One region of the Streptomyces sp. SP18BB07 genome, then DNA from elsewhere that is predicted to be linked to it. Evidence: riboswitches for the same ligand, from Rfam matches in the RefSeq annotation. Region 1 holds a riboswitch; each other region holds the start of a gene.
The links. Region 1 has a riboswitch for cyclic di-AMP ahead of PUR53_RS30515 (C40 family peptidase). Riboswitches for the same ligand answer to the same signal wherever they lie in the genome.
Positions count from the first base shown of each region.

Region 1 (7,344 bases):
CCGCCAGCGTCAGATAACCGCCGGTCAGCGCCTTGCCGACACACATCACATCCGGCGTGACGGCCGCGTGGTCCGCCGCGAACAACGCGCCCGTACGCCCGAACCCGGTGGCGATCTCGTCGAACACCAGCAGCACGTCGTGCGCGTCGCACGCCTCGCGCAGCACCCGCAGATACGCGGGGGAGTGGAAGCGCATCCCACCAGCCCCCTGGACCACGGGCTCCACGATCACGGCCGCCAACTCGTCCGCGTGCCGCTCGATCGTCGAGCGCAGCGCCTCCGCGTACGACTCCTCGTACTCGACCGGCGGCGCGTCCACGAACACCTGCCGGGGCAGGACGCCCTGCCACAGCTCGTGCATCCCGCCCTCGGGGTCGCACACCGACATCGGCTGCCAGGTGTCGCCGTGGTAGCCGCCGCGCCAGGTCAGCAGGCGCTGCTTGCCGGGGCGGCCCAGCGAACGCCAGTACTGCAGGCACATCTTGACCGCGACCTCGACGGACACCGATCCCGAGTCGGCGAGGAACACATGCTCCAGACCCTCGGGCGACATGTCGACAAGGTGCTTCGCCAGCCGCACGGCGGGCTCATGGGTGAGCCCGCCGAACATGACGTGGCTCATCCGGCCGAGCTGCTCGCGCGCCGTCTCGTTCAGGACGGGGTGGTTGTAGCCGTGGATCGCCGACCACCACGACGACATGCCGTCGACCAGCTCGCCCGAACCGTCGGCGAGCTTCAGCCGGACCCCGCTCGCCGACTCCACGACGAGCGGTTCCTGCCGGCCCGGCATGGGCCCGTACGGATGCCATACATGCCGCCGGTCGAGCTCCACCAGCTCGGGCACGCTCAGTTCGGGCACGCCCGGACCGTTCAGCTCAGGCATTGGGCGCGAGGTCGGTACCGGCGCCCCGGCGGCGTACGGCCACCAGATCCGTACGGGCCTCGCCGGTCGGAGTCGCGGCGGCCGGGGCCGGTGCGGCGGAACCGCACACCCCACCCCCCGCGTGCGACCCACAACCCGCGCCCGCGCCTTCGCTCTCGTGCGACCCGCAGCCGCCCCCCGCGTGCGATCCGCACCCCGCGCTCTCCCCGGACCCGCAGCCCCCACCGGCGGTCACGGTCGCCCGGTGCTCCGGGAGCGTCACCTGGTCGGCGCCCTCGACCTCGAACCCGGCGTCCGCGATCATCTCCAGGTCGGCCTTGCCCGCCTGACCCTCACTGGTGAGGTAGTCGCCGAGGAAGATCGAGTTGGCCAGGTGCAGGGCGAGCGGCTGCATCGTGCGCAGATGGACCTCCCGGCCGCCCGCGATCCGCACCTCGGCGTCCGGGCAGACGAACCGCACCATCGCCAGGATCCGCAGACAGCGCTGCGGGGTGAGGTTCCACTCCTTGGCCAGCGGGGTGCCCTCGAAGGGGATGAGGAAGTTCACCGGAACGGAGTCAGGGTCCAGTTCGCGCAGCGAGAAGACGACGTCGACGAGGTCCTCGTCGCTCTCGCCCATGCCCGCGATCAGACCCGAGCAGGCGGACAGACCGGCCGCATGCGCCTTGTTGACCGTGTCCACCCGGTCGGCGTACGTGTGCGTCGTCGTGATCTCGCCGTACGTCGCCTCGGACGTGTTCAGGTTGTGGTTGTAGGCGTCCGCGCCGGCCTCGCGCAGTCGCTCCGCCTGGCCGTCGGAGAGCAGACCGAGGCAGGCGCACACCTCCACGCCCTCGTTCTCGTCCTTGATTGCCTTGATGGTGTCCGAGACCCGCTCGACGTCCCGGTCGGTCGGACCGCGCCCGGAGGCCACCAGACAGACCCGCTTGGCGCCCCCGGCGAGCCCGGCCGCGGCGGCCTCCGACGCCTCGTGGGGCTTGAGCCAGGTGTACTTGAGGATGCCGGCGGTCGAGCCGAGCCGCTGGGAGCAGTAGGAGCAGTCCTCGGGGCAGAGGCCGGACTTGAGGTTGACCAGATAGTTCAGTTTCACCCGGCGCCCGAACCAGTGCCGGCGCACCTTCCCGGCCGCGGCCACCACGTCCAACAGCTCGTCGTCGGAGGTGCCGAGGACGGCGAGCGCCTCGGCACGGCTCAGCGGCTCGCGCCGGAGCCCCTTGTCCACCAGCGTGTTCAGCAGGTCCATGAGAGCCGATCCTGTCCTACGGGACCGCTCCCGGCCAAGGATGGTTCGGACAACAGAGTGCGATCGACGTGTGGGTATTGCCACATCGTGGGCGGCTGGTCCGGCCGTTAGTGTCTGTGCACTGCCTACAAAAGCCCTCGCCGTGCCGTCCAGGACGGCGCGGCGCCGCGGGCTGCCCACACCACCCCGGAGGACCCATGGCGTTCGGCTGGATCGACGAGCAGGCCTCCGCGCGCCGCCGGGCCGGGCTGGTACGGACCCTGCGCCCCCGGCCCGCCGACTCCCCGCTCCTCGACCTAGCGAGCAACGACTACCTGGGTCTGGCCCGGCACCCCGAGATCACCGAGGGCGCCGCCGAGGCCGCGCGCCGATGGGGCGGCGGCGCCACCGGCTCCCGGCTCGTCACCGGCACCACCGAACTCCACGCCGAACTGGAGCGGGAACTCGCCGACTTCTGCGGCTTCGAGGCCGCCCTCGTCTTCTCCTCCGGCTACGCGGCCAACCTCGCCGCCGTCACCGCGCTCGCCCCGCACGGCTCCCTGATCGTCTCGGACGCGGGCAACCACGCCTCCCTCATCGACGGCTGCCGTCTGGCTCGGGGCACCACCCAGGTCGTGGCGCACGCCGACCCGGAGGCGGTCCGCAAGGCGTTGGCCGCGGGCGGCGGGGTGCCCGCTGTAGCCGTCTCCGACACGGTGTTCTCGGTGGACGGCGACGCCGCCCCGCTGGCCTCCCTCGCGGCCGCCTGCCGCGAGTTCGGCGCCGGGCTCGTGGTGGACGACGCGCACGGGCTCGGGGTCCTCGGCGACGGCGGCCGGGGCGCGCCCCACGCGGCGGGGCTCGCGGGCGACCCCGACGTCGTCGTGACGGTCACGCTGTCGAAGTCGCTGGGCAGCCAGGGGGGTGCCGTGCTCGGCCCGGCCAAGGTCATCGACCACCTGGTCAACGCGGCCCGGACGTTCATCTTCGACACGGGCCTCGCCCCGGCGGCGACCGGCGCGGCGCTCGCCGCGCTCCGGCTGCTGCGCCGTGAGCCGGAGCGCGCCGCACGCGCCCGTGAGGTGGCGCGGGAACTGCACACACGGCTGACGGCGTCGGGCCATGAAGCGGTGCGGCCCGACGCCGCCGTGGTCTCCGTACGGGCGCCGTCGCCGGATCAGGCGGTGAGGTGGGCGGCCGACTGCCGTGCGGCGGGTCTCGCCGTCGGCTGTTTCCGCCCCCCGTCCGTGCCGGACGGCGTGTCCCGGCTGAGGCTGACCGCCCGCGCGGATCTCACACGGGGGCAGATCGACCGGGCTGTGGGGATCATCGGCGATACGCGACCGTGAGTCGGCGTCAGGGCCGTGCGTCGCCGTAAGCGGAAGTGCGAACGCCGTCGGTGGTGGTCACCGCAGCGTGGTGATGAATCCCTCCCAGGCGTCGGGGTCGAACAGCAGGGCGGGCCCCGCCGTGTTCTTCGAATCGCGTACGGCCACCAGACCGGCCCAGCGGCCGGACGCGGGACGGGCCGTCTCCACGCAGTTGTTCATTCCCGTGCTGCGACTGCTGCGCAGCCATCGCACTCCGCGTAGTGCGGTACTGGTGGGTACGTTCCGAGGCAGTGCGGACATGGTGCCTCCTTACGCGCCGGCGGCTAGCCCGGCGATGTAATCCAACGAGTCCTCGGGCGAAAGGGCGTGGATCTGAAGGGCGTTGAAGGCCTCGACATACGCCTTGAGGTCTTCTTTCCGTTCGAGGTAGAGGCTACTCGTCAAGTGGTCGAGAACAACCACGTCCAGATCGGAAGTGCTCCTAAATGAGAAAATTACGAAAGGGCCCGTGACGCCGATGTGCGCCCCGGCAGTGAACGGCAGCACCTGCAGTCGCACCTGGGGAAGCCGGGCCGCCTCGACCAGCCGGCCCAGCTGCCGGGCCATGATCTCGGGACCGCCCACCTCACGTCGCAGAACGCCCTCGTCGAGCACGGCACTCAGCTTCAGCGGCGGGTTCCCGCGCAGCACCTCCTGCCGCGCCAGCCGCACTTCCACGAGCGCGTCGAGTTTGTCGTCTTCCAGCCCCTCCACCGCGGCCCGGGTCACCGCCCGCGCGTACTCGGGGATCTGCAGCAGACCCGGCACCACCGAGGTCTCCAGCGTCCGCATCCCCCCGGCCTGCGACTCCAGGCTGATGAAGTCCCGGTACGTCGGCGGCAGTACGCCCCGGTAGGCGTGCCACCAGTTGTGCCGCCCGCCACCGTCCTCGGAGCCCGCGAGCGCCAAAAGCAGCTCCCGTAACTCGGTGTCGGCGACCCCGTACGCGTCCAGCAGCTTGCGCACGTCCGCGGGCTTCACGCCGCTGGCGCCCGTCTCGATCCGGCTCACCTTGGACTGGTGCCAGCCCACCCGATGGGCCGCCTCGATACTGGTGAGCGCGGAACGGGTGCGCAGGACACGCAACTCGGCACCGAGCTTGCGGCGGCGCACCGCCGGACCGTACTGCATGGGATTCTCCTTCCGCCCGGCGCGCGAAGTCGGGGTGACGACAGAGGATGGACGAAACCCTCACCCAAATACGGTCGGCCGTCGGATAGTTCACCGCTTCGAGCGACAGATATATGCATATCTTGGTGGATCGCCACCCGTGACAGCCCAGGTAGTGGCAGTCTGGCGCGAAGCACCAGTCCGGGACCGTAGTCGAACCATCCGCTCCCTGTCGGACACCGGTCCCGTGGGAAAGGGACGCCTCGCCATGGCAGATCACCTGGAAGCATCCGTCACTCTGCCGAGCGATCCCGCCTCGGTGTCCACGGCCCGGAACTACGTCGCCGGCGTGCTCGCCGAATGGGGCCTGCCGGGCGACACCGACGTCGCCGACACCGTGCGCCTGATCGTGTCCGAACTCGCCACCAACGCCGTCCAGCACACCCTCGGTCAGTCGCCCACCTTCACCGTGGACCTCGCCCTCGACCGGGACGAGCGCCTGCGCATCGGCGTCACCGACAGCCATCCACGCTTCCCGAAACGGCTGCCGGCCGCCGTCCAGCAGGACAACGGCCGGGGCATGGTCATCATCCGCTGGCTGACCGCCGAGTGCGGCGGCAGGCTCAGCGTCAGACCCACACGGGAGGGCGGAAAAACGGTGGCGATCGAACTGCCGTGGACGGTCCCGGTGCGGCCGGTCAGCGCGGGCGGTCCGCAGGAACCCTGACGGGGCCCTCGTCCGTGGCCGACCGTGCCGACGAGTCGGCGTGGTCGGAGAAGCGGACCACCAGTTTCGGGAGCGCGGCCCACAGGAGCAGGCAGACGAGGAAGGTGCCGGCCCCGGCGGCCATCCCGGCCTTCCGGCCGAGCGTCACGTCCACGACGAGCAGGACGGAGCCGGTGAAGGCCGGCATCAGCACGATCAGGCCCGCGGTGGCCAGCCGGGACGACACCTGGACGATGAGGGGCTTGGCGTTCTGCTGGAAGAGCGAGCGGTGCAGGGCGGCCGGGGCGGTGAAGAGCGTCGCCGCGAGGACCGCGAGCAGCAGGGTGACGACGTAGGTGGCGCGCTGGAAGGAGTCCAGGTCCGGGAAGCGCGGGGTGAAGGCCAACGTCAACAGGAACGCGAAGAGGATCTGCACCCCGGTCTGGGTGACGCGCAACTCCTGGAGCAGTTCGGAGAAATTGCGGTCGGCGCGTTCGAGGGGGGTCTCGTTGCGTGCGGGACGGGTGCGTTCGTCGGCCATGGTCGAACGGGTATCCAAAACCGCCGGTCGCACGCCCGTCGGGGGCGGCGGAGAGCTCCGCCGCCCCCGACGGTGGGTCAGCGGACCCGGCCGTACCAGACGTTCTTCGTCCACAGCTTCTGCAGCCGGACGACGTCACCCGTCTTCGGCGAGTGCCAGATCTTTCCCTTCCCCGCGTAGATACCGACGTGGTAGACGTTCGAGCCCGAGTGGAAGAAGACGAGGTCTCCGAGCTTGCGGCTGCTCGCGGAGATGTGCTTCGTCTTGTTGTACTGCTGCTGAGCAGTACGGGGCAGCTTCTTGCCCGCCTTCTTGAACGAGTAGAGCGTCAGCCCTGAGCAGTCGAACCTGCTCGGGCCCACGGCGCCGTACTTGTAAGGGGAGCCCTTCTTGGAAGCCGCGACCTTGAGTGCCTTCGACGCCACCGTGGCGGCCTCGGCGCCGGATGCGGCGCCCGGGACCACGATGCTGCCGCTGACAGCGGCGATGGTCAGAGCCGAGGCCGTGCCGGCCCGGGTCAACAGCGACGGGACACGATTCAGCGCAGTCATGCGCAACCCTTCGTCAGCCGCCTGTGAAGGATGACCTGTCGGATTCGGGCTGGCGAAGTTGCCCGGCCGCTGACGCGGCTTCACCCCAAGGGCTGCTCGGCGCGGTCATGGCGTGACCGTTCCGGCGACCCGTCGTGCTTGGGTCCTCCACTCCTGCCGATGCACTTCTGTCGACCGGTCATCCGGGCGGCGGCAGGACTCGGCGTCCACCCGGATCGCCCCGCCGCTGTGGCGGGGGCTTGTCGTCAGGAAGGGATCTTGGCGCACAGAAGTCCGAAAATCCCAACGGAACCGGGGATTTGTGGTCTTACTCACCACTCGCCCGTTCGGGTGGACAGACCATTTTCAGCGGTTGTGTCCAGCCGGTCGAGGAGGTCCGCACCAGCACCGGAATGACATATTCCGGCCCGGTACCAGGCATGTTGCGCAACTTCACAGGTCCTCACGACGTATGGGCCGATGGGTCGATCGCAGTAGGCCGTCCGGACGGCACGAAACCTGGACCGGACGCCCCGTCAGTAGTACGGCGAGCGACCCGGGATCGGTTCAGGCGCGTTCAGGCGGGTGAGTCCTCCGGCTCCGGCGGCAGCGCCACCCGGCCCGCCCGTCGCTCGCCGTCCAGGACCCGAAGGGCGCGCGCGAGCGTCGGGGCGTGGACTTCGTTCTCCCCGCGCCTGTGCATCAGTTCGAGCGCATCGCGCAGGGCGGCCGCCTTGGCGACGAGCGCCTGCGCCGCGCGCAACCCGCGATATGTGTCACCCGGCCGGGCCGGATTGATCCGGCCGAGCAGATCGACCACATCCAGGTAACGGTCGATCAGCTCGGCCTCGGCGCGGGTGAGCGCGGGCAACGGCGGGAGTTCGGGTGGGAGCATCCGCGGCTCACCTCGCGCCGGGGAGCGTGCCCGAGGTCCTGCGGCCCGGAATCACCCGATCGGCCAGGCCGTACTCGACCGCCGCCT
Region 1 covers NZ_JAQYWT010000341.1:59,852-67,195, reverse strand. Annotated here, with positions in the region: gene PUR53_RS30550 (adenosylmethionine--8-amino-7-oxononanoate transaminase) at 1-859, opposite strand, end outside; gene bioB (biotin synthase BioB) at 876-2,126, opposite strand; gene PUR53_RS30540 (8-amino-7-oxononanoate synthase) at 2,324-3,454, shown strand; gene PUR53_RS30535 (DUF397 domain-containing protein) at 3,512-3,736, opposite strand; gene PUR53_RS30530 (helix-turn-helix domain-containing protein) at 3,746-4,606, opposite strand; gene PUR53_RS30525 (ATP-binding protein) at 4,854-5,312, shown strand; gene PUR53_RS30520 (DUF6328 family protein) at 5,284-5,832, opposite strand; gene PUR53_RS30515 (C40 family peptidase) at 5,910-6,383, opposite strand; cyclic di-AMP (ydaO/yuaA leader) riboswitch at 6,387-6,557, opposite strand; gene PUR53_RS30510 (hypothetical protein) at 6,940-7,257, opposite strand; gene PUR53_RS30505 (ATP-dependent Clp protease proteolytic subunit) at 7,265-7,344, opposite strand, start outside.

Region 2 (7,344 bases), on a different contig from region 1:
GACGGCGAGTTCGAGACCGACGGCACGGACCGCGCGGTGCTCCTCGACGGCGAGGAGGAGGTCACCACGTCGACAACCCGCAGCGCGGGCCCCGGCCGGGCGGCCACCCGCGCGGCATCGCGGTCGCGCCGGAAGCCTCCGGCCAAACGTTCCGCCCTGCTGACCGTGGCCGTTCCGTCGGCCTGTGTCATGGGGGTCGCCGGAATCGCGGCGGCCTCGGTCGGTGCCACGTCGGACGACACGGAGACGACGGCGTCGATCAAGTCGGACGCCACCGCGGTGAAACCGTCCACCGCCAACAACCAGCTCGACACCCAGCTGGAGAGCCTCTCCGCCGAGGCCGACGACTTCGCCGACCGGGCCAGCCGGACGCAGGAGCGCATCGACCTCAAGGCCCAGCAGGAGCTGGAGCAGAAGAAGGCCGCCGCCGAGGCAGCCCGCAAGGAGCGACTGCGGCCGAAGTTCGCGCTGCCGGTCGCCAAGCACGGGCTCAGCGCGTACTACGGGCAGTCCGGTGTCAACTGGATGTCCCTGCACACCGGCATCGACTTCCCCGTCTCGTACGGCACCCCGGTGATGGCCGCGACCGACGGCACCGTGCGCACCCAGTGGAACAGCGCCTACGGCAACATGGTCATCGTGACCGCCAAGGACGGCACCGAGACCTGGTACTGCCACCTCTCCACGTACAAGGTCGCCTCCGGTACGACCGTCAAGGCCGGCGACACCATCGCCTACTCGGGCAACTCGGGCAACTCGACCGGCCCGCACCTGCACTTCGAGGTCCACCCGGTGGGCGGCTCCGCCATCGACCCGCTCCCGTGGCTACGCAGCCACGGACTGGACCCGACGTAACAGTCACCTCTCGCGGGCGCCCCCGGCGGGCGCAGCACACAGACACGAGAACCGGGCCCCTGCCGAGCAGGGGCCCGCGTCGTGTGCGCGGCGCGGGGCCGGCCGCTACAGCTTCTCCACCGGCGCGTATCGCAGTAGCAGGCGCTTCGGCTTGGTGTCGCCGAAGTCGATCGTCGCCTCCGCGTTCGCTCCGGAGCCCCCGACGCCGACGACCGTGCCGAGGCCGAACTGGTCGTGGGTGACACGGTCGCCCACGGCGAGGGAGACCACCGGCTTCTCGTCGCCGCGGCGGGTCGCGAAACCGGACGCGCCGCGGGCCGAGGAACGGGAGCGGGAGGACGACAGCGACGCCGCGATTCCGGCCGCCGGCCCCGAGGACACCGGCGCGGAGGCGCCCGTGCGCTTCCACTGCAGATGGGAGGCCGGGATCTCCTCCAGGAACCGGGACGGCGGGTTGTACGAGGGCTGGCCCCAGGCGCTGCGGAGGGTGGACCGGGTGAGGTAGAGCCGTTCGCGTGCGCGGGTGATGCCGACGTACGCGAGGCGGCGCTCCTCCTCCAGCTCCTTGGTCTGGCCGAGGGCGCGCATGTGCGGGAAGACGCCGTCCTCCATGCCGGTGAGGAAGACCACCGGGAACTCCAGGCCCTTGGCGGTGTGGAGGGTCATGAGCGTGATGACGCCCGAGCCGTCCTCCTCCTCGTCGGGGATCTGGTCGGAGTCGGCGACCAGCGCCACCCGCTCCAGGAAGTCGGAGAGCCCGGCCGAGGTCGTACCCGCCGCCTCGGCCTCGCCCTCTCCGGCCCCGGCCTCCTGCTCGAACTCCAGGGCGACCGCGGCGAGTTCCTGGAGGTTCTCGATACGCGTCTCGTCCTGGGGGTCGGTAGAGGCCTGCAACTCGGCCAGATAGCCCGTGCGTTCGAGGACGGCTTCCAGAACGGTGGCCGGTCCGGCGCCGGACTCGACGACGGTCCGCAGGTCCTCCATCAGCGTGTTGAACCGCTTGACCGCGTTGGTCGACCGGGCCGCCATGCCGTACGCCTCGTCCACCCTCTTCAGCGCCTGCGGGAAACTGATCTTCTCGCGCTGGGAGAGGGCGTCGATCATCGCCTCGGCACGGTCGCCGATGCCGCGCTTGGGCACGTTGAGGATACGGCGCAGCGGGACGGAGTCCTCCGGGTTGGCCAGGACCCGCAGATACGCGAGGACGTCCCTGACCTCCTTGCGCTCGTAGAAGCGGACGCCGCCGACGACCTTGTAGGGCAGGCCGACGCGGATGAACACCTCTTCGAAGACGCGGGACTGGGCATTCGTCCGGTAGAAGACGGCGACGTCGCCGGCCTTCGCGTCGCCCGCGTCCGTCAGGCGGTCTATCTCGTCGGCGACGAACTGGGCCTCGTCGTGCTCGGTGTCGGCGACATAGCCGGTGATCTGGGCGCCCGCGCCGGCGTTGGTCCACAGGTTCTTCGGGCGGCGGGACTCGTTGCGCTCGATGACCGCGTTGGCCGCGCTCAGGATGGTCTGCGTGGAGCGGTAGTTCTGCTCCAGCAGGATCGTGGTCGCGTCCGGGTAGTCCTCCTCGAACTGGAGGATGTTGCGGATGGTCGCACCGCGGAAGGCGTAGATCGACTGGTCCGCGTCACCCACGACGCAGAGCTCGGCCGGGGGGACGTCCCACTCGTTGGGCGGGACGTCGACCGGGTGCTCGGAGGTGCCGACCAACTCTCTGACCAGGGCGTACTGGGCGTGGTTGGTGTCCTGGTACTCATCGACGAGGACATGGCGGAAGCGACGGCGGTAGTGCTCGGCGACGTCCGGGAAAGCGCGCAGCAGATTGACCGTCGTCATGATCAGGTCGTCGAAGTCCAGCGCGTTCGCCTCGCGGAGGCGGGACTGGTAGAGCGCGTAGGCCTGCGCGAGGGTCTTCTCGAAGCCGTCGGCGGCCTGGGCGGCGAAGTCCTCCTCGTCGATCAGCTCGTTCTTCAGGTTCGAGATCTTGGCGCTGAAGGACTTGGGCGGGAAGCGCTTCGGGTCGAGGTCCAGATCACGGCAGACGAGCGCCATCAGCCGCTTGCTGTCGGCGGCGTCGTAGATCGAGAACGAGGACGTGAAGCCGAGCTTCTTCGACTCGCGGCGCAGGATCCGGACGCACGCGCTGTGGAAGGTCATGACCCACATCGCGTTCGCGCGCGGGCCGACGAGCTGCTCGACGCGCTCCTTCATCTCACCGGCGGCCTTGTTGGTGAAGGTGATCGCGAGGATCTGCCCCGGGTGGACCTGCCGCTCGCCGAGCAGGTGGGCGATGCGGTGGGTGAGCACCCGGGTCTTGCCGGAGCCCGCGCCGGCGACGATGAGCAGGGGGGATCCGGCGTGCACCACGGCCGCGCGCTGGTTCTCGTTCAGCCCGTCCAGGAGGGCCGCCGCGTCGATGGCCGGGCGGGGGGCGCCGCCTCTGTAGTACTCGTCCCGGTCCGGTGGCACGTCGAACTTCCCGCCGAACAGATCGTCCGGAAGCGGCTCCGGCACGTGATCGTCCTCGGGCGGCGGCGGGGGCTCCTCCGCGTGGCCGCGGGGGGCCTGGAGGTCCGCCAGGAAGCTGTCGTCAAAGAGGCTGCTCATCGCTCTCCGAGTCTAGGCGCCCCCACTGACAGCGAGGGGCCGCCCCGGGAAGTCCACACCCACCACCCACCGCGTCCACCTCACGACGGTGAGCGATCGAGCGTACCGCCTGTCGCGCGGAAGAGGCTAAGGTCACGAAAACGTATCGGGCATATCGAACATCAACCTTCACACGGGCCACACGAGTTGGCTAGCTTCTTCTTTAGGTCGTACGACACAACCGGCGAACGTCGCCGGGCCGCACGGCCTCCGCCGAGTCCGGTACGCCTCTCCCGGCGCCGGAACCGGGGACCCACCGACCTCTGGGGTGAATCGACCCGACCGCCGCTCGCGGCAAGGGTCGTAGGGCAAACCTTCCGAAGCTTGCGCCCGAACCCGACAGCTAACTCGGTAGGCGGACAACGGAAGGAGACGCCGCACCATGGCGCCGCACCGCAAGCCGCGTCCGACCGGCCGGACGCGCGCGGGCATACGCACCCCCGCTCTCGCCACGGCCGCCCTGACCTCCGTGGCCCTGCTCTCCCAGACGGCCACCGCCGCGCCCTCCGCCGACGACAGGCCGAGCCTGGAGGAGGTCGAGAAGAAGGTCGACGACCTCTACCGCCAGGCCGGGTCGGCGACCGAGAACTACAACGCGGCCAAGGAGCGGACGACCAAGCAGAAGAAGAAGGTCGACACCCTCCTCGACGACGTCGCCCAGCGCACGGAGAAGCTCAACGAGGCGCGGGAGGAACTGGGTTCGTTCGCGGCGGCCCAGTACCGCACCGGCGCAGCCGCTCCCGACCAGGCCTCGCTGCTCCTGGCGGACAACCCGCAGGACTACTTCGACCAGAACCAGCTGATGGACCGGTTGACGGACCGTCAGAAGGTAGCCGTCGACGCGTACGTCACCGAGCAGGCCGACGCGGCGGAGCAGCGCCGGACGGCGAGCGACAGCCTCGAAAAGCTCACCGAGTCGCAGAACGCCCTCAAGACCAGCAAGGCCAAGGTCCAGGCGAAGCTCGCCGAGGCCCGCGAACTGCTCTCCACCCTCACCGCCCAGGAGAAGGCCCGGCTCGCCGCGATCGAACAGCGCGAGCAGGAGGAGGCCGACCGCAAGGCGGAGGAGCTCGCGCGGCAGCAGGCGGCGCAGGCGAGCCAGGAGACCCCGACCGCCCAGGAGACCCAGGAGGCCCCGGGAGGGACCGCCGGCGGCACGGAGACGTCGCCGGGCACCACCGGGACCACCGCCCCGGTCGAGGACTCCACCTACGCGGCGAAGGCCACCAAGGCCCTGGCCTTCGCCCGAGCGCAGATCGGCAAGCCGTACGTCTGGGGTGCCACCGGCCCCGGCTCCTACGACTGCTCCGGCCTCACCCAGGCCGCCTGGAAGGCCGCCGGCGTCGACCTCCCGCGCACCACCTACGACCAGGTCGAGGCGGGCACCACCGTCCCCCTCGCCGACGCCAAGCCGGGTGACCTCGTCTTCTTCTACGACAACATCGGCCACGTCGGCCTCTACATCGGCAACGGCATGATGATCCACGCCCCCAAGCCAGGCACATACGTCCGCGAGGAGTCGGTCTTCTACGACGGCGAGTCCTCGATCCACAGCGTGGTACGACCGGCGTGACCCCCGCCGGGCCCGTCCGACGGGCTCGGCGCAGCGGCTCGCCTCAGGTCCAGAGCACCGCGATGAAGACGTTCGCGGTGGTCAGCGCGCCCACCAGGGCGAAGAGCGGCTTCTCCACCGTCTCCTCGTCGCGCTTCACGTAGACCAGGCCGAGGATCACGATCAGCAGGGCGAGCTTGATGCCGATCTTGATGTTGTTGACGGGCTGGTCGTCGGCCTGGTTGAGGCCGACGAGGAGGACGCCGGTGACGAGCATGGTGAGCGCGCCGTGCAGCATGGCGGGGACGAAGCGGGCCGCGCCCTGGCCCATGGCCTTCAGCTGGGTGAGGAATCCGCCCAGGAGGGAGGCGATGCCGATGATGTGGAGGCCGACGAGGATGTGGATGAGTACGTCCATGCGCGGAGCCTAATGAGGGGTCCGCAGCCGGTCGGGCACCGGGGGCGGACGCTGCGGGAACCCGCGATCGGCACTTCTCGATGATCTTGCATATATGCGCTCCATAGCACCGCCCCTCCCCCACCCGGTCCGAAATCACCGCATCGGTCATCGCACAGCGTGAAGTCGTCGGCTCCAGACCAGGATCTCGGTCACATACGGTCACCTCGTTATCGGTGCGCGCCACTTCCGTACAACGCGTTACCGAGCCATCACAGCCAGGTTTAGCGTCCTCCCTCAGGTGACCGGCTCCCCACCGCCGCCCGGGCCAGGGGCGGCAGTCGGCCACCACCGCCGAGAAAGGTCCGGCGGCGTCCCGCTCCCCCTGTGCGGGCCGCCGCCGGACGCGTAACCGCTCCCCCCAAGCGGTCCGTACGGACAGACGATGTTCGTACTGCGGACGGCGGTCGTACGGAGAGGACGTGGACTCCACGTGGCAGCGCACCGCAAGCCCAGACAGCGCTCGATCGGCGGCCATACGGCCCGCACGGCCGCGACGATCGCCCTCGCGGGCGCGGCGACCGCGACCGGTTTCGACGGCACCGGGCACGCCGATCCCCAGCTCACACCGGAGCAGGTGAAGGCGAAGGTGGCCAAGCTGTACCAAGAGGCCGAGGTCGCCACGGAGAAGTACAACGGTGCGAAGGAGAAGGCCGACAAGGCGCAGGAGAACCTGGAAGAGCTGCGCGATCAGGCCGCCCGCCGCACCGAACGGCTCAACTCGGCCCGGGACGAACTCGGTTCGCTGGCCGCGGCGCAGTACCGGGACGGCGGAATCGCCCCCTCCTGGCAGCTCGCCCTCTCCGCCGATCCCGACCAGTACCTGGACGGCGCGGCCCTCGCCGAGCGCGTCGGCAGCCGCCACTCGGCGGACGTGGCGAGCGTGCGGAAGCAACTGCTGGAGATCGAACGGCTGCGCGGCGCCGCCCGCGTCGAACTGGGCACGCTCAAGACCCGCCAGACGGAGCTGAAGCGGCACAAGAAAACCGTCACCTCCAAACTGACCGACGCCCGTCAGCTGCTCGGCCGGCTCACCACCGAGGACCGCACCCGCCTCGACACCCGTAGCGGCGGCACAGGGCACACTTCGCGCTCCTCCACCGGGGCCCAGCGCAGCCTCTCCGGCCCGGCCTCCCCCGTCTCCGCCCCGGCCGACGCCCCCAACTCCCGCGCCGCCGCGGCGGTCTCCTACGCCTACTCCAAGATCGGCAGCCCGTACGTCTGGGGCGCCACCGGCCCCAACGCCTTCGACTGCTCCGGCCTCACCCTGGCCGCCTATCGCGCCGCCGGCGTCTCCCTCCCCCGCACCACCTACTCCCAGATCAACGCCGGCCCCCGCGTCGCCCGCTCCGAACTCCGCCCGGGCGACCTCGTCTTCTTCTACTCCGGCATCAGCCACGTGGGCATCTACATCGGCAACGGCCAGATGATCCACGCCCCCAACCCCTCGGCCCCGGTACGCGTGGCACCTCTGGACGAGATGCCCTACGTGGGGGCAACCCGGGTGGCCTGAGCCGGGCCCCGAGGCCTGATGGCCCGAGCGCGGCGGCTGGGAGCTGCACCACCCGTGCGGGAAGCACGCCGGGCGCGTCCGGTGTGCCCGACGGCCCTGGCCGCCCCGGCTCCCCCTGGCCCACCCGCGCTCGCCCACGTCACCGGCAGCCGCACGACCGGCAGAGCGGCCCCGGAGCCTCCGCCCCTCACACCAGGCGGCGTGCCGTCGCCCACCTCGTCAACTCGTGGCGGTTGGAGAGCTGCAACTTCCGCAGGACGGCGGAGACATGGGACTCCACCGTCTTCACCGAGATGTAGAGCTGCTTGGCGA
Region 2 covers NZ_JAQYWT010000237.1:26,453-33,796, reverse strand. Annotated here, with positions in the region: gene PUR53_RS07555 (M23 family metallopeptidase) at 1-855, shown strand, start outside; gene pcrA (DNA helicase PcrA) at 961-3,471, opposite strand; cyclic di-AMP (ydaO/yuaA leader) riboswitch at 3,726-3,883, shown strand; gene PUR53_RS07545 (C40 family peptidase) at 3,893-5,083, shown strand; gene PUR53_RS07540 (hypothetical protein) at 5,127-5,480, opposite strand; gene PUR53_RS07535 (C40 family peptidase) at 5,953-7,032, shown strand; gene PUR53_RS07530 (response regulator transcription factor) at 7,220-7,344, opposite strand, start outside.
Region 2: another riboswitch for cyclic di-AMP. It lies ahead of PUR53_RS07545 (C40 family peptidase); the one in region 1 lies ahead of PUR53_RS30515 (C40 family peptidase).

Region 3 (7,344 bases), on a different contig from region 1:
CAAGAACGGCAACCTCTACGCCGTACGGACGGACACCGGCAAACCCCTGTGGACGTACCGCACCGGCGCGGACATCCGCTCCTCGCCCACGGCGACCGACGGCACGGTCTACGTCGGCAACGACAGCGGCACGGTCTTCGCGGTCGCGCGCTGAACGGGGGAGTGGAGGGCGGAGGAGTGAAGCCGGGGAGTGGAGGACGGGCGTGATCGAGGCGGAGTTGAAGGCCCGGGTTCGGGCGCCGGAGGCGGTCGCGCGGGCGCTCGACGAGCGGGGTGAGGGCAGGTCCGAGACGTATCAGGACACGTACTACGACCTGCCGGACGGCAGTCTGCGGGCGCGGGACGAGGAGCTGCGGCTGCGGTTCCTGGTCGACCACGGCACGGGCGACCGGCGCACGCTGCTGACCTTCAAGGCTGCCGCGGTGGACGAGGCGTCCGGGTCGAAGCCGGAGTACGAGACGCGGGTCGGCGACTCGCAGGTCGCGCACGCCATCCTGGAGCACCTCGGCTACGTACCGGCGATCGTGTTCGAGAAGCGCTGCCGCAGCCACGCGTTCGAGGCGTACGGCCGGCGGATGCTCGCGACGCTCGTACGGGTGCCCGAGTTGGACGGCACGTTCCTGGAGATCGAGACCCTGGTCCAGGAGGAGGCCGAGGTCGCCGCGGCCCTCGACGACATCCGCGCGGTGCTGGACGAGCTGGGCGTCGGCCCCGGGGATCTCACCCGCGAGCTCTACACCGAAGCGGTGGCGGCGGCCCGCCGTGTCCAGGGCCCCGGCGGATGAGCACGCACACCGGGCGCGCGGGAGCGGGGCGGACAAAAACCAGGGGCCGGAATCCTTGTCGGATTCCGGCCCCTGGCCTTCAGTAGCGGGGACAGGATTTGAACCTGCGACCTCTGGGTTATGAGCCCAGCGAGCTACCGAGCTGCTCCACCCCGCGTCGTTGAAACCAGTGTACGCCATCCGCAGGACACCAAGCACACGATTAACCGGCGACCACCATTCACCGACCACCACGGCGACGGCACGGGCGCAGCCAGGAGCGCGACGGCCCCTCGTTCACCCCACCCGCGCGGGAGCCTTCCCGGCTCACTCCAACCGTCGCGGCAACCCCCGCCTCACCCCACCAAATGGCTGTTCGGGGCCTTCGCGCGGTCCTCGTACTCCGGGAGCACCACCACCTCGGCGCCCTCCGCCGACAGCAGCGCGTTGCCCGCGGCCGCGTTCTCGACGAACGTGTCCGGTTCGCGCCAGGCCGTGACGATGCGGCGGACGCCCGCGTCGAGGACGAGCCGGGCGCAGGGCGCGGGCCGGGAGGCGCGGCGGGCGCACGGTTCGAGGCTGCTGTAGACCGTGGCGGAGGCGAGGCGCGGATCGGCGGGGTCGAGCTTGGCGAGGGCGGCCTCCTCGGCGTGGACCACGGGGTCGTCACCCTCGCGGGAGTGGCCGCGGGCCAGTTCCGTACCGTCCGCCGCGACCACGACCGCCCCCACGCTGAACGCGGTCCGCGAGGGCGGGCACGCGGCGGCCAGGGTGCAGGCGAGGTCGAGCCAGTGCCGGTCGGCGGGTGAGGCGGCCGGGCCGGTGCCGGGGACGGTGGGGGCGTAGCGGATGAGGACGACGTCGCCGACCGGCCGGGTCTCCAGCAGCCGCAGCCGGCTCTTCGGCCCTCCGGGATAGGAGCCCGTCCCGAACAGGCGCGGCGCGTCCGCCTCGCCCACGAAGAGCGGTGCGACGGCCAGCTGCACCTCGTCCGCGAGGTCCTGCTGGAGGAGCTGGGTGTGGACCCGGCCGCCGCCCTCCACCATGAGGCGGCGGACACCGCGTACGTCCCCGAGGTGGTCGAGGACGGCCCGCCACTCCAGCTCGGGGCCGACGGAGACCACGGCCACGCCGTTCGCTCCCGTCGGCAGGCCAAGCCCCCGCAGCCGCTCCGCGCCCTTGTCGGTCGTGTACACGACCTTCTCGCCGCCGGTGTGCCAGAACTGGGCCGCGGGGTCGAGTTCGCCGGACGCGCTGACCGTGACCTTCAGCGGGTACTCCGGGAGCCCGGCGGCGACCCGGGCCGCGCGCCGCTCGGGGGAGTTGACCAGCAGCCGGGGGTTGTCGGTGCGCAGGGTGCCGGCGCCGATCAGGATGGCGTCGCTGGCCGCGCGCACCTCGTCGACCCGGTCGAAGTCGGCCGGGCCGGAGAGCAGCAGCCGCTCGGGCCCCGTGTCGTCCAGGAAGCCGTCGAGGGAGACGGCGGCGGACAGCAGGACGTAGGGCTGGGGCATGGACGCGCTCCCTTGGTTCAAGTTTTAAACACTAACTACACTGTACGTATGACGACCCGCTGGCTCACCCCCGACGAACAGCGTGCCTGGCGTGCCTACGTGGCCGCGAGTTCCCTCCTGGAGGACGCGCTCGATCGGCAGCTCCAGCAGGAGGCCGGTCTGCCGCACCTCTACTACTCCGTGCTCTCCGCCCTCTCCGAGGCGCCCGAGCGCCGGATGAGGATGACCGAGCTCGCCGAGCGTCTGAAGATCACACGCAGCCGGCTGACGTACGTCGTGACCAGGCTGGAGAAGGACGGCGTGGTTCGGCGCGAGGAGTGCCAGTGGGACAAGCGCGGCAGTGTCGCCGTGCTGACCGACGAGGGCATGGCCCTGCTGGAGCGCACGGCGCCCGGGCATGTCGAGACGGTTCGCCGGGCCGTCTTCGACCATCTCAGTCCCGAGCAGATCGGCCAGTTCGAGGAGATCTGCGCGGCCATCGCGACGGCGATCCAGGGCGGGGGCCCCCGGACGCCCCCCGGCTCGGACGACCTCCCGTGGCGCCGCCGCGCGTGTTCGTCGACCCAGCAGGACGAGCGGGACCGCGCGTGACGGGAATGTGACGTATCCCCAATCCGGTTGCTTGAAATTTGAAGCACGGGTTAGAGTCGCTGCGAGCGCTGTGCTTCAAAACTGAAGCACAGCGACACCTCGCACCAGGACCGGAGAACCCGCATGCCCGACTTTCCCGCTGCCACCCCGCGTGCCCGCGTCCGGGTACCGCTGCGTTTCCAGGACGGCTACGGCGTCGACGCCGAGATGGTCACCTTCCACGACCTCGTCGACGGCCGGGAGCACCTGGCGGTCGTCCTCGGCGACCCCGCCCCCGGCACGGCCCCGCTGGTGCGACTGCACTCCGAGTGCCTGACCGGCGACGTGTTCGGCTCGGCCCGCTGCGACTGCGGCCCGCAGCTGCGCGAGGCGGTGGAGCGGATCGCCGACCGGGGTGGCGTCCTCCTCTACCTCCGCCAGGAGGGCCGGGGCATCGGCCTCTACAACAAGCTCGACGCGTACGCCCTCCAGGACCAGGGCCTCGACACCTACGAGGCGAACGCGGCGCTCGGCCTGCCGGAGGACGCCCGGGACTACACGGCGGCGGCCCAGATGCTGGGCGCCCTCGGCATCGACGAGCTCGACCTGCTCTCCAACAACCCCGACAAGGCCCAGCAGCTGCGCGACCTCGGTGTGCGCGTCCGCGACCGCGTCCCCACGGGCGTCTTCACCACCGCCCACAACGTCCGCTACCTCCGCGCCAAGGTCCTCCAGACCCAGCACACCCTCCCCCTGCACGAGCTGACGGGGGCGACGGGACTGACGGGTCTCTCGGCGGGCTGAACCCCCACCTGAACCCCGCCTGAACCCCCAGCCGCACCTCCTCCGTCATTCGGTTCCCTAGCCCACTCGGCCCCGCCGACTAGCCCCGCCGCCCACCCCCGGAAACCCTGTATCCGTGGGGCAGCGAGAGGGCGCGGAGGTCATGCGGGAGCCGGGTGGGCGGCGGTTCTCGTACGCCCGTACGCTCGCCCGCCTCCTTCCCGTGCTGCTGATCGCCGTCGGCCTCTTCTACGACCACTTCACCCCGCGCGAGTTCACCGCGGTCCCCTTCTTCACCGCCGCGCCCTTGGTGACGGCCCCGCTCTTCACCCTGTTCGGCACGGTGGTCGTCGGCGTCGGGTCGGTGGCCGGCATCACCGCCGTACGCCTCCACTACGACGACGCGGGCCAGGTGGACGCGCTCACCGAGATCGCCACGGTGGCCACCGTCGCCGTGCTGGCCGTCCTCATCAACCGCCTCGTCCGCCGCAGCGACGCCCGGCTCGCCACCGCGCGGGAGATCGCCGAGGCGGCGCAGCGGGCCGTGCTGCCCGTGCCGCAGGAGCGGATCGGCGGGCTGGAGATCGCCGCGCGGTACGAGGCCGCGCAGGCCGGGGCGTCGATCGGCGGCGATCTGTACGCGGTGCAGGACTCGCCCCACGGCGTACGGCTGATCGTGGGCGACGTGCGCGGCAAGGGGCTCGGGGCGGTGTCGGCGGTGGCGGTGCTGATCGGGGCGTTCCGGGAGGCGGCCGAACAGGAGGCGACACTCGAAGCGGTGGCGCAGCGGCTGGAACGGGCGCTGGCCAGGGAGGGAACGCGGCGGGAGGCCGCGCGCCGGGACGCGGCGGTGGAGTACGAGGGGTTCGTGACGGCCGTGCTCGCGGAGTTCCCGCACGGCGCGGGCCGCGCCCGGATCGTCAACCGGGGCCACCCCTCGCCCCTGCTGCTGCACGCCGACGGCACGCTGTGCACCCTGGACGCCCAGCGGCCCGCGCTGCCGCTCGGCATGGACGACCTGGGCACCTGGCCCGACCGCGCGGAGGAGACCGGGTTCCCGGCCGGAGCCACGCTGCTCTTCTACACCGACGGCCTCTCCGAGGCGCGGGACGCGCACGGCGTCTTCTACGACCCGGCCGCGCGCCTCTCCGGCCGTACCTTCACCGCCCCGCGCGCCCTGCTGACGACCCTCGCGGAGGAGGTGCGCCGGCACACGGGCGACCGCACCACGGACGACATGGCACTCCTGGCCGTCCGCCGCCCCTGAGACGCCGGTGTCATCGCGGGCAGACGGCCGATGTCACCGAGCGTGTTCGTCCCACCGTCCTCTGTATAGGAACTGACGTCGCATCAGCCCGACTGTTACTCACCAGTCAAGGTCAACTCGCCCGTTTTCACCCCCTCATGACCCGTAAAGTCCAGCGCGAAAGCCGGAACGATCATTCGGAACAGCTTGGAATGGAGTACTCGCGTCTATTAACGTTCGATAACGCAGCGCGGTCGTCCCAGCCGTCACAAGAGACGGCTCCGTGCTCACGCGTCGAATCCCGCAAGGGAACCGGGGAACCACCACCCTGGGGTGAATCGCACGGAAACCGCCGTGGCAGTACGCACGACCGGTTTACGCGCGTAGGAGACCTTCCTGCTCCGAACCCGTCAGCTAACCCGGTAGGCGAGAAGGAAGGAAGGAGTACGCCTACGTGGCGTCGAACCGGTCCGCGACCGAAGCCCCGTTCGTGCCGACCCAACGCGACGGCGAGAGCCAGACGTTCGGCTACGGCAGCTACAACAGCGACGACGAGGGCCCCTGGCAGGAGTGGAACCCCAGCGAGGACACCCTGCGCCCCGTTCGCGGTCGGCACCGCGTCGCCAAGAAGAGCGGCGTACTCGCCCGTAACGGACTTGCCCGTAGCTCCACGGTGCTCGGCGTCGGTGTCATAGCCGCCGTCAGCGGTGCCGGGATGGCCAGCGCGCAGTCCGGCAAGGCCCCGGTCTCCATATCCATGCCCGACATGCCGAACGTCGGCTCGGTCTTCGAGGACGAGGCCGACGAGCCGGAGCCCGAGGCCTCCAGGACCCCGCTCAGCAGCGCCGGTCTGACCGCCGCCGAGACCGAACAGGGCACCGCGGACGCCGGCGAGGCGCTGCGCGCCCGCATCATGGCGCAGGCCGAGTCCCAGCAGGACGCCTTCGACAAGGCCGCCGCCGAGGCCGCGCAGACCGCCGCCGCGGACAAGGCCGCCGAGCAGGCCGCCCAGGAGAAGAAGGAAGCCGAGGCCAAGGAGGCCGCCGCCAAGAAGAAGGCGGAGGAGGAGGCCGCGGAGAAGAAGGAAGCCGAACGCCTCGCCGCCCTGGCCAAGCAGTTCGCCCTCCCCACCTCCTCGTACACCCTCACCTCCACCTTCGGTCAGGCCGGCCCGTACTGGTCCTCCGGCTACCACACCGGCCTCGACTTCGCGGCCCCCACCGGCACCCTCATCAAGGCCGTCCACAGCGGCACCATCACGCAGGCCGGCTACGAGGGCTCCTACGGCTACAAGACCGTCCTCACCCTCGATGACGGCACCGAGATCTGGTACGCCCACCAGTCCTCCATCGGCGTCAGCGTCGGCCAGAAGGTCGCCACCGGCGATGTCATCGGCCGCGTCGGCGCCACCGGCAACGTCACGGGCGCCCACCTCCACATGGAGGTCCACCCCGGCGGCTCCAGCAGCGGCATCGACCCGGCGGCCTGGCTCCGCAGCAAGGGCCTGACCCCGTAGCCCGCCGCCACCCGCACTGCACCGCGACGCCGCGTGAGCCCCCGGGCCCACGCGGCGTTCGTCCTGCCTCGGTGTCGATGGGGAATGCGGGCCTCCGGTCCGCTGGTTGACGTCGGACATGACTTCTCTTCGCAGGCTCGGCACGTCCGACATCGAGGTCTTCCCGCTCGCCCTCGGCGGCAACGTCTTCGGCTGGACGGCGGACGAGGCACAGTCCTACGCCGTCCTCGACGCCTACACGGCGGCCGGCGGCAACTTCATCGACACGGCGGACTCGTACTCGTCCTGGGTCGAGGGCAACGAGGGCGGCGAGTCCGAGCGGATCATCGGCAAGTGGGTCAGGTCCCGGGGCAACCGCGACGACGTGGTCATCGCGACCAAGGTGAGCCAGCACCCCGAGTACCAGGGCCTGACGGCGGCCAACATCAAGGCCGCCGCCGACGCGTCCCTGGCCCGCCTCGGTACGGACCACATCGACCTCTACTACACCCACTTCGACAAGCCCGAGGTCCCCGTCGAGGAGATCGTCACCGCCCTCGACGACCTGGTGAAGGCCGGCAAGGTCCGCGCGACAGCCGCCTCCAACATCACCCCGGAACGCCTGCGGGCCTCCCTGGACTTCGCGGCCGCCGAGGGCCTGGCGCGCTACGTGGCGCTCCAGCCCCACTACAACCTGGTCTCCCGGGACACCTACGAGGGCCCGCTCCAGGCCGTCGCCGCCGACTCCGGCCTCTCCGCCGTCCCGTACTTCGCCCTCGCCAAGGGCTTCCTCACGGGCAAGTACCGCCCCGGCACGACGGTCGACAGCCCCCGGGCCGAGGGAGCCGGCGCCTACCTCGACACCCCGGCCGGCCCCCGTGTCCTCGCCGCCCTCGACGACATCGCCGAGTCCCGCGGCGCCGCCCACGCCACCGTCGCCCTCGCCTGGCTGGCAGCCCAGCCGACCGTCGC
Region 3 covers NZ_JAQYWT010000340.1:23,584-30,927, reverse strand. Annotated here, with positions in the region: gene PUR53_RS28265 (beta-alanine-activating enzyme beta-propeller domain-containing protein) at 1-154, shown strand, start outside; gene cyaB (class IV adenylate cyclase) at 204-785, shown strand; tRNA gene PUR53_RS28255 (tRNA-Met) at 869-942, opposite strand; gene PUR53_RS28250 (dihydrofolate reductase family protein) at 1,121-2,278, opposite strand; gene PUR53_RS28245 (MarR family winged helix-turn-helix transcriptional regulator) at 2,327-2,869, shown strand; gene PUR53_RS28240 (GTP cyclohydrolase II) at 2,993-3,652, shown strand; gene PUR53_RS28235 (PP2C family protein-serine/threonine phosphatase) at 3,795-4,898, shown strand; cyclic di-AMP (ydaO/yuaA leader) riboswitch at 5,160-5,321, shown strand; gene PUR53_RS28230 (M23 family metallopeptidase) at 5,332-6,393, shown strand; gene PUR53_RS28225 (aldo/keto reductase) at 6,512-7,344, shown strand, end outside.
Region 3: another riboswitch for cyclic di-AMP. It lies ahead of PUR53_RS28230 (M23 family metallopeptidase); the one in region 1 lies ahead of PUR53_RS30515 (C40 family peptidase).

Region 4 (7,344 bases), on a different contig from region 1:
CGGGGTTGGTGACGAAGAGGTCGTCGCCGACGATCTGGACCTTGTCGCCCAGCTTCTCGGTGATGGTCTTCCAGCCGGCCCAGTCGTCCTCGAACAGCGGGTCCTCGATGGAGACGAGCGGGTACGACGCGACGAGGTCGGCGTAGTACTCCGTCATCTCGGCGGCGGAGCGCTCCTTGCCCTCGAAGGTGTAGACGCCGTCCTTGTAGAACTCGGAGGCGGCGACGTCCAGCGCGAGGGCGATCTGCTCGCCGGGGGTGTAACCGGCCTCCTTGATGGCCTCGAGGATGAGGTCGAGGGCGGCGCGGTTGGACTCCAGGTTCGGGGCGAAGCCGCCCTCGTCGCCGAGGCCGGTGGACAGGCCCTTGGTCTTCAGCACCTTCTTGAGGGTGTGGTAGACCTCGGCACCCCAGCGCAGCGCCTCGGAGAAGGACTCCGCGCCGATGGGGGCGATCATGAACTCCTGGATGTCCACGTTGGAGTCGGCGTGCGAGCCGCCGTTCAGGATGTTCATCATCGGAACGGGCAGCAGGTGCGCGTTCGGGCCGCCCAGGTAGCGGAAGAGCGGCAGGTCGCTGGCCTCGGAGGCGGCGTGGGCGACGGCGAGGGAGACGCCGAGGATGGCGTTGGCGCCGAGCGAGCCCTTGTTGTCGGTGGCGTCCAGGTCGAACATCGCCTGGTCGATCAGGCGCTGCTCGGTGGCGTCGTAGCCGACGAGCTCCGGGCCGATCTGCTCGATCACGGCGAGGACGGCCTTCTCGACGCCCTTGCCGAGGTAGCGGTTGGGGTCGCCGTCACGGAGCTCGATGGCCTCGAAGGCACCGGTGGAGGCGCCGGACGGAACGGCGGCACGACCCGTGCTGCCGTCGTCGAGGCCGACCTCGACCTCGACGGTGGGGTTGCCTCGCGAGTCGAGGATTTCCCGGGCTACGACGACGTCGATGGACGGCACGAGCATCTCCTTCATGGGATGTGACGCGGAAGTGCGGGGCCCGCGGGCCTTGCGACTAGAGCCTAACCGCCCCGGGCTCGTCGGCAGCCGACCGACCGTCCCGTGGACAGAGAGACCGTACCTATTGTTCCAGCTCGGAACAAAGGGGGGTGGGCCGGAAAGTGAACAGAAGGAAGGGGCGGGCATGAAAAAGCCCCGCCCCGGTGCGTACGGGGGAATGCGCACCGGGGCGGGGAGCCCGTGGGGACGGGGGGACGGCCCTCACGGGGTCTTCACTATGGAGGACACGGATGTGAGCGGGCTGTGGTTCAGCTGGGGAGCGGCCGGATTCTTCGGCCCAGCCTGACCCGTCCCCACGGCTGTGACGGGTCAGCTCAGGTGGAGCTGCTGACCCGGGTAGATGAAGTCGGCGTCGTCGATGATGTCCTTGTTCAGCTCGAAGAGCTTCTCCCAGCCACCCTTGACGTTCTTCTTCGCGGCGATGGCGCTGAGGGTGTCGCCGGTGACGACCTTGTACTCGCCGTCGCCCTTCTTGACCTTCTTGCCGGTCGGGGTCTCGACGGTGGCGCGCTCGGAGGAGCGGGAGGCGCGGGTGTCCTCGGTGCTCTTCTTGGTGCTCTCCTGCGTGCTCTGCTGCGAGGAGCCGGAGTTCGAGGAGCCGGAGGAGGCGGCGGCGCCGTTGTACGCGGCGCCGGACAGGCCCTTGCCGCAGACCGGCCAGGCACCCTTGCCCTGGCCCGCGAGGACCTTCTCGGCGATCTCGATCTGCTGCGCCTTGGTGGCCTGGTCGGCGGTGGAGGCGTACTTCGTGCCGCCGTACCCGGCCCAGGTGGAAGCCGAGAACTGCAGACCGCCGTAGTAGCCGTTGCCGGTGTTGATGGACCAGTTGCCGCCGGACTCGCACTGGGCGACGGCGTCCCACTCGGAGGCGGTGGCGGCGGAGGCGCTGCCGGCGGCCATCAGCGGAGCGGCGACCGCCGCGGCGCCGGTGACACCGGCGACGGCGATGGCGCGAGCGGCCTTGGACGGACGACGGTGCTTGCCCTTGCTGGAAAACAGCATGGAGAGATCCCCTCACCGACGCCTGCGAGGTGAGCTGTCGGGTTCGGGCCGGTTGAGTTGCCCGGCCGCGCTCGTGCGCCTCTCGGCTCACTTCGCGCGGCTTCACCCCGAGCCGGTTCCGGACGTGCGCCCCCGAAGGGCCGCAACCACCGGACCCGGCACTTACCTTGGGTCCCCCGCTCCTGCCTACGGCGCTTGACGCGACGACTGTTCCTTGCGGCCGTTGGCAGGATTCGGCGTACCGACCGCAGGGGCCCGCTGTGGCGAGCGGTCACGACCGTAAACACGTGATTGCCCGGATTTCAAAGACGATCAGGGGGTCTGTGATTCATCTCCCACCTAGATCAAAACGGGCATTCAGGGGCGAACAGTGACCCGAACTGTCGCTACTTTTCGCCCGTTTCGGCACCGACTTCGAGGGTCTGACCGGGAAGGATAAGGTCCGGGTCAGTTCCGACCGTGCCCTCGTTCTCGGAGTAGAGCGTGCGCCACCCGCCGTCCAGGTCGAGCGAGTTCGCGATCCGCGTCAGACTGTCGCCCGCGCGGACGGTGTAGGCGCCGTCCACACCCTCGCGCGCCGCGTCGCCGCCACGGGAGGCGTGACGGCCGGAGGGGGTGGAGTCGGCGCGGGAGTCGTCGGCCGCGTCCGCGTCGGCCTCCGTGCCCGCGGCGGCGCTCTCGTCGGCGCTGGCGCCGCGGTGACGACCGGTGCCGGTCTCGCTCTCGCCGTCCGAAGAGTCGTCGCTCTGCGATGAATTGTCCGACTTGGGTGACTTCGTGGCCTCGGGGCTCGCGGACCCGTCCGAGTCACTCGAGTCGCCCGAGTCGGCATCGGACCCCGAGCCGGTCTTGGCTTTGGTGGACCCGTCGAAGACATCGGAGGTCGAGTCGCCGGGCGCGCCGGAGTCGCCCGAGTCGCCGGACTTGGCCGAGTCGGCCCCGCCGGTCGAAGTGGAGGAATCCGACGAACCGGATGAATCGGATGAGCTGGACGAGTCTGACGAGCCGGATGAACTGCCCGCCTTCGTCGAGTCGTCCGCGACGCCCGTGTCCACGTCGGCGGAACCGGAGTCACCGCCGAGGTTGTGGAGCAGGCCGCAGGTGGACCAGACGCCGACGCCCTGGTCGGCGAGCACCTTCTCGGCGACGGCTATCTGCTGCGAACGGCTGGCCTGGTCGGCGGTCGTGGCGTAGTCGAGGCCGCCGTACTTCTCCCAGTTCGCCTGGGTGAGCTGGAGGCCGCCGTAGCGCCCGTTCCCGGTGTCCGCGCTCCAGGAGCCACCGCTCTCGCACTCCGCCACCTGGTCCCAGGTGGTTCCGCTGGCCGCGCTCGCGCCGGTGGCGCCGAGCAGGGGGATCGCGATGGCCGAGCCTGTCACTCCGGCCGCGACGAGGAGGGCGGGTGCCTGACGGGGGCGACGGTGACGACCGTTCCCGGAGAGCATGCGGTTGCCTTTCACACGACAGCAGTGACCGGTGTGAAGGATGTAATGACCCCTTCGCACTGACGTGTGAACGTAGTCGTAGACGATCGTTTATAACAAGTCGATGCAGCACAGATCACGTCATCATCTCGGCCGTGAACCATCAGGCTGCCGCATGACAGTTCACACCGCGTCGCGCTCCCGACTGCCCCCTACGACAGGACGGTCACGGGTCGCATCTCCCGCTGTCGGCTACGCCGGTGACGGGACGGGCATGGTGACGAATGCCCACGCCGAGCGTGCGCGGTTGCGCACGTTGACCCCGGCGACGACATCGGCAGGCCCAGCGAGGCCGCACCGACGACAACGGAAGTGATCCCGGTCGGGCCGGTTGGCCCGCTCGGTGTGGCCGCAGCGCGGACAACGCTGCGATGTGTAGGCCGCATCCACCTCCAGGAATGGCACCCCGGCCCGGCGGGCCTTGTATGCGAGATGCTGCCCGAGCTGGTGGAAAGGCCAGGAGGAGAGCCTGTCCCGCTGGTCGCCTCGTGGCCGTACCCGCTCGCGAATGCCGCCGAGTGCTTCGACAGCGATGCCGCGACCAGTGCGTTGGGCGACGGACACGATCTCCTTACTGATCCGATGGTTCACGTGAGTGGTATGGCGCTTCTCCTTCTGCCTGCGGCAAGCCAGGCGCCGCCGGGCCGATCGGGTGTTCTTCTGCTGCAACTCAGCGCGCTTGCATGCCTGCCAACGTCGATAGCGAGTCAAGCCGCGCCCTTGATGGTTGGCGCCGTCGGAGGTAGTGGCCAGGTTCACGATGCCCCGATCCACCCCGATCCAGTCGGCTGGCTCGTAAACGTCCGGCTCGGAAATCTCGCAGGTAGCGATGAGGAACCACTTGCCACCCCGCTGGACCAGGTCGCTCTCACCCTTGCGATGCGCCATGAGCATCTTGAGCTGGTCGGGCAAGCAGGCGAAACGGATGCCCTTCATCCGCCCATTCACCGTCCAGATGGACACCGTGCGTGCGTCGCACTGCCAGGACAGGCAGCGGTCGTCGAACGGCTGCGCCGCCTCCGGCCGGAAGACGATCGGGGCGCCGATCGCCTTGAGGTACCGCTTCGAGGCGGACGGCCCCAAATTGCCAGCCCTCAGATTGGCTTTCAGAGTCGCGTAGGCGTCGACCACCTTCTTCACCACCCGCACCACCGGCTGTGCGGACAACCCGAAGGTCGCCTTCAGATCCGCATACACGTCCTTCTGTAGACCGTTACGGTCCGTCAAGTCCTTGGCAAAGGCAACGGTAGAGGCATAGGTGGCAGCCCGGTTGCAGGCACTCAGGGTCACGTCCAGCGCCGACGCCTGCTCGGGCGTCGGCAGCAGCTTCACCTGCACCACCAGCTTCATGGCATCGGACCGTAGTGCGACAGCCGCACATACGGCCGCCACTCGACTCACGGCCACCATGACGGGCGAACCTCAGGACAATCGTTCGTTTTCCCTGCTTCTTCTGGCCAGCCCTCCTGAAACCGAATCAGGTGAACTCCACTGGCAATGTGCGCAGTCCGCGCATGATGAGCCCGCCGCGCCACCTCAGGTCGGCCGGATCCACCGCGAGTCGGAGATCCGGGAGGCGGGTGAGCAGCGTCGCCAGCGCGGTCTGGCCTTCGAGGCGGGCGAGAGGGGCGCCGAGACAGTAGTGGATGCCGTGGCCGTAGCCGAGGTGTTGGTTGTCACGCCGGGAGAGGTCGAGGGTGTCGGGGTTCTCGAACCGGGCGGGGTCGCGGTCGGCGGCCGCGAGGACGACGAGGACGGGGTCGCCCTGGGCGATGTCCTGTCCGCCGACGGTGAGGGGGCGGGTCGCGAAGCGCCAGGTGGCCAGCTCGACGGGGCCGTCGTAGCGCAGGAGTTCCTCGACGCCGGTTTCGAGCAGCGCGGTCTCCCCTGCTGCGAGGGAGGTCTGGAGGCGGGTGCGCTGGTCGGGGTGGGTGAGCAGGGCGTAGGTGCCGTTCCCGATGAGGTTGACGGTCGTCTCGAAGCCGGCGAAGAGCAGGATGAACGCCATGGCCGCGGCCTCGTTCTCGGTGAGGTGCTCGCCGTGGTCGGAGGCGCGGATGAGGCCGGAGATGAGGTCCTCGCCGGGGGCGGGGTGCTCGGTGAGGCCTTCGCGCTTCCTGTGGATGAGGTCGGCGAGGTAGCCGCGCATCTTCTTGACCGACCGCGCGACGCCGCCCCTCGGGCCGCCGCCGTGGCGGATCATCATGCCCGCCCAGTCCCGGAAGTCGTCCTGGTCCTCGCGGGGGACGCCGAGGAGGTCGCAGATCGCGTAGATGGGGAGGGGGAAGGCGAAGTCGTGGATGAGGTCGGCCTCGCCCGTCTCCGCGAAGCGGTCGATGAGCTGATCGGTCAACTCCTGCACCCGGGGGGCGAATTCGGCGACCCGGCGGGGTGTGAACGCCTTCGAGACGAGACGGCGCAGCCGCGTGTGGTCCGGTGGATCGATGTTGAGCAGATGGGTCATCAGCTCGGCCTTGCGCTCGCCGGGGATGCCGGTCTTCCCCTTGGCGTGGGCGGGCTCGTCGTGATGCGCGGGGTTCTTCGACAGGCGCGCGTCGGCGAGGGCCTGCTTGGCATCGGCGTAGCGGGTGACCAGCCAGGCCTCCACACCACTGGGCAACCGCGTCCGGTGCACCGGGGCGTGCTCCCGGAGCCAGGCGTACGCCGGGTACGGATCGGTGGCGAACTCCCAGGTGAAGAGGGAGGGCGCGGGGCTGCTGAGGGACGAGGGGTGGTCGGTCACCCGTCGACGGTAGCGGGCCCCCCGACGACCGCCGTCTCGGCCCGGCCTCCCTCGCGCCAGGTCGGGGGTGTTCTCGCTCTGGGGTTTGTCAGCGCTCGTCCAGGCCCTCCGCGGAGCGGATCGCGTCGCGGTAGGTGCGGGACGCCGCTCTCAGGGCCGCTTCGGGGTCGACGCCCTGGGCTTCGGCCTGGGCGGCGAGGGTGAGGAGTTCGTAGCCGATGTCGTGGCCCTGGGGTATCGGGACGGACAGGCCGGCCATGCGGACGCGGGAGGAGAGTTTGGCGGCCAGGGCGAGGCCGGGCTGGCCCAGGGGGATGCCGTCGGTCACGGACTCCCGGCGTTTCTCTATAGCCTTCGTGCGCATCCAGTGCGCCTTGACCTCCTCCGGGGTGGTCGCCGTGGCGTCGCCGAAGACGTGGGGGTGGCGGTGGATGAGCTTGGTGATGATGCCGGCGGCGACGTCGTCGATGGAGAAGGGGGTGTCCGGGTCGTCCTCGGCGATGCGGGCGTGGAAGACGACCTGGAGGAGGACGTCGCCCAGTTCCTCGCGGAGTTCGTCGCGGTCGCCCTCCTCGATGGCCTCGACGAGTTCGTACGCCTCCTCGATGCCGTACTTGGCCAGGCCCTTGTGGGTCTGCTGCGAGGACCAGGGGCACTCGGCGCGGATGCGGTCCATGACCTGGACGAGGTCGAGGAGGCGGGCGCCGGGGAGGTCGTACGAGGCGGGGAGCAGCTCCAGGGACGGCATCCGGAGGCGGCCCGAGCCGGCGAGGCGGGCGAGGCCGTCGGTGAGGCGGGGTTCGCCCTCGGCCGTGGCCACCACGACCACCGTGCGGTCGCCGGCGCAGGCGTCGACCAGTTCCTCGGCGGTCGGGGTCGCACGCTCGACCGTGACGCCGGCCTCGCGCAGATAGGGGAGCTGGGGGTGCGCCTCGTCCGCACACAGGACACGGTCCGCCCCATGCAGCGCCTGCCAGGCGGGCCAGGACAGCAGACCGGGCGCGACGCGGTGGCTGGTGGTCAGCAGGACGACCCGGCCGGGGTCGGAGGACGGCGTGTCGGGGGCCGTGGGGACGGGGTCGCCGTCGGGGCGGTGTGCGTTC
Region 4 covers NZ_JAQYWT010000215.1:92,934-100,277, reverse strand. Annotated here, with positions in the region: gene eno (phosphopyruvate hydratase) at 1-952, opposite strand, end outside; gene PUR53_RS03960 (transglycosylase family protein) at 1,322-2,014, opposite strand; cyclic di-AMP (ydaO/yuaA leader) riboswitch at 2,019-2,218, opposite strand; gene PUR53_RS03955 (transglycosylase family protein) at 2,401-3,459, opposite strand; gene PUR53_RS03950 (RNA-guided endonuclease InsQ/TnpB family protein) at 3,691-4,848, opposite strand; gene PUR53_RS03945 (cytochrome P450 family protein) at 4,976-6,241, opposite strand; gene PUR53_RS03940 (nucleoside triphosphate pyrophosphohydrolase) at 6,330-7,344, opposite strand, start outside.
Region 4: another riboswitch for cyclic di-AMP. It lies ahead of PUR53_RS03960 (transglycosylase family protein); the one in region 1 lies ahead of PUR53_RS30515 (C40 family peptidase).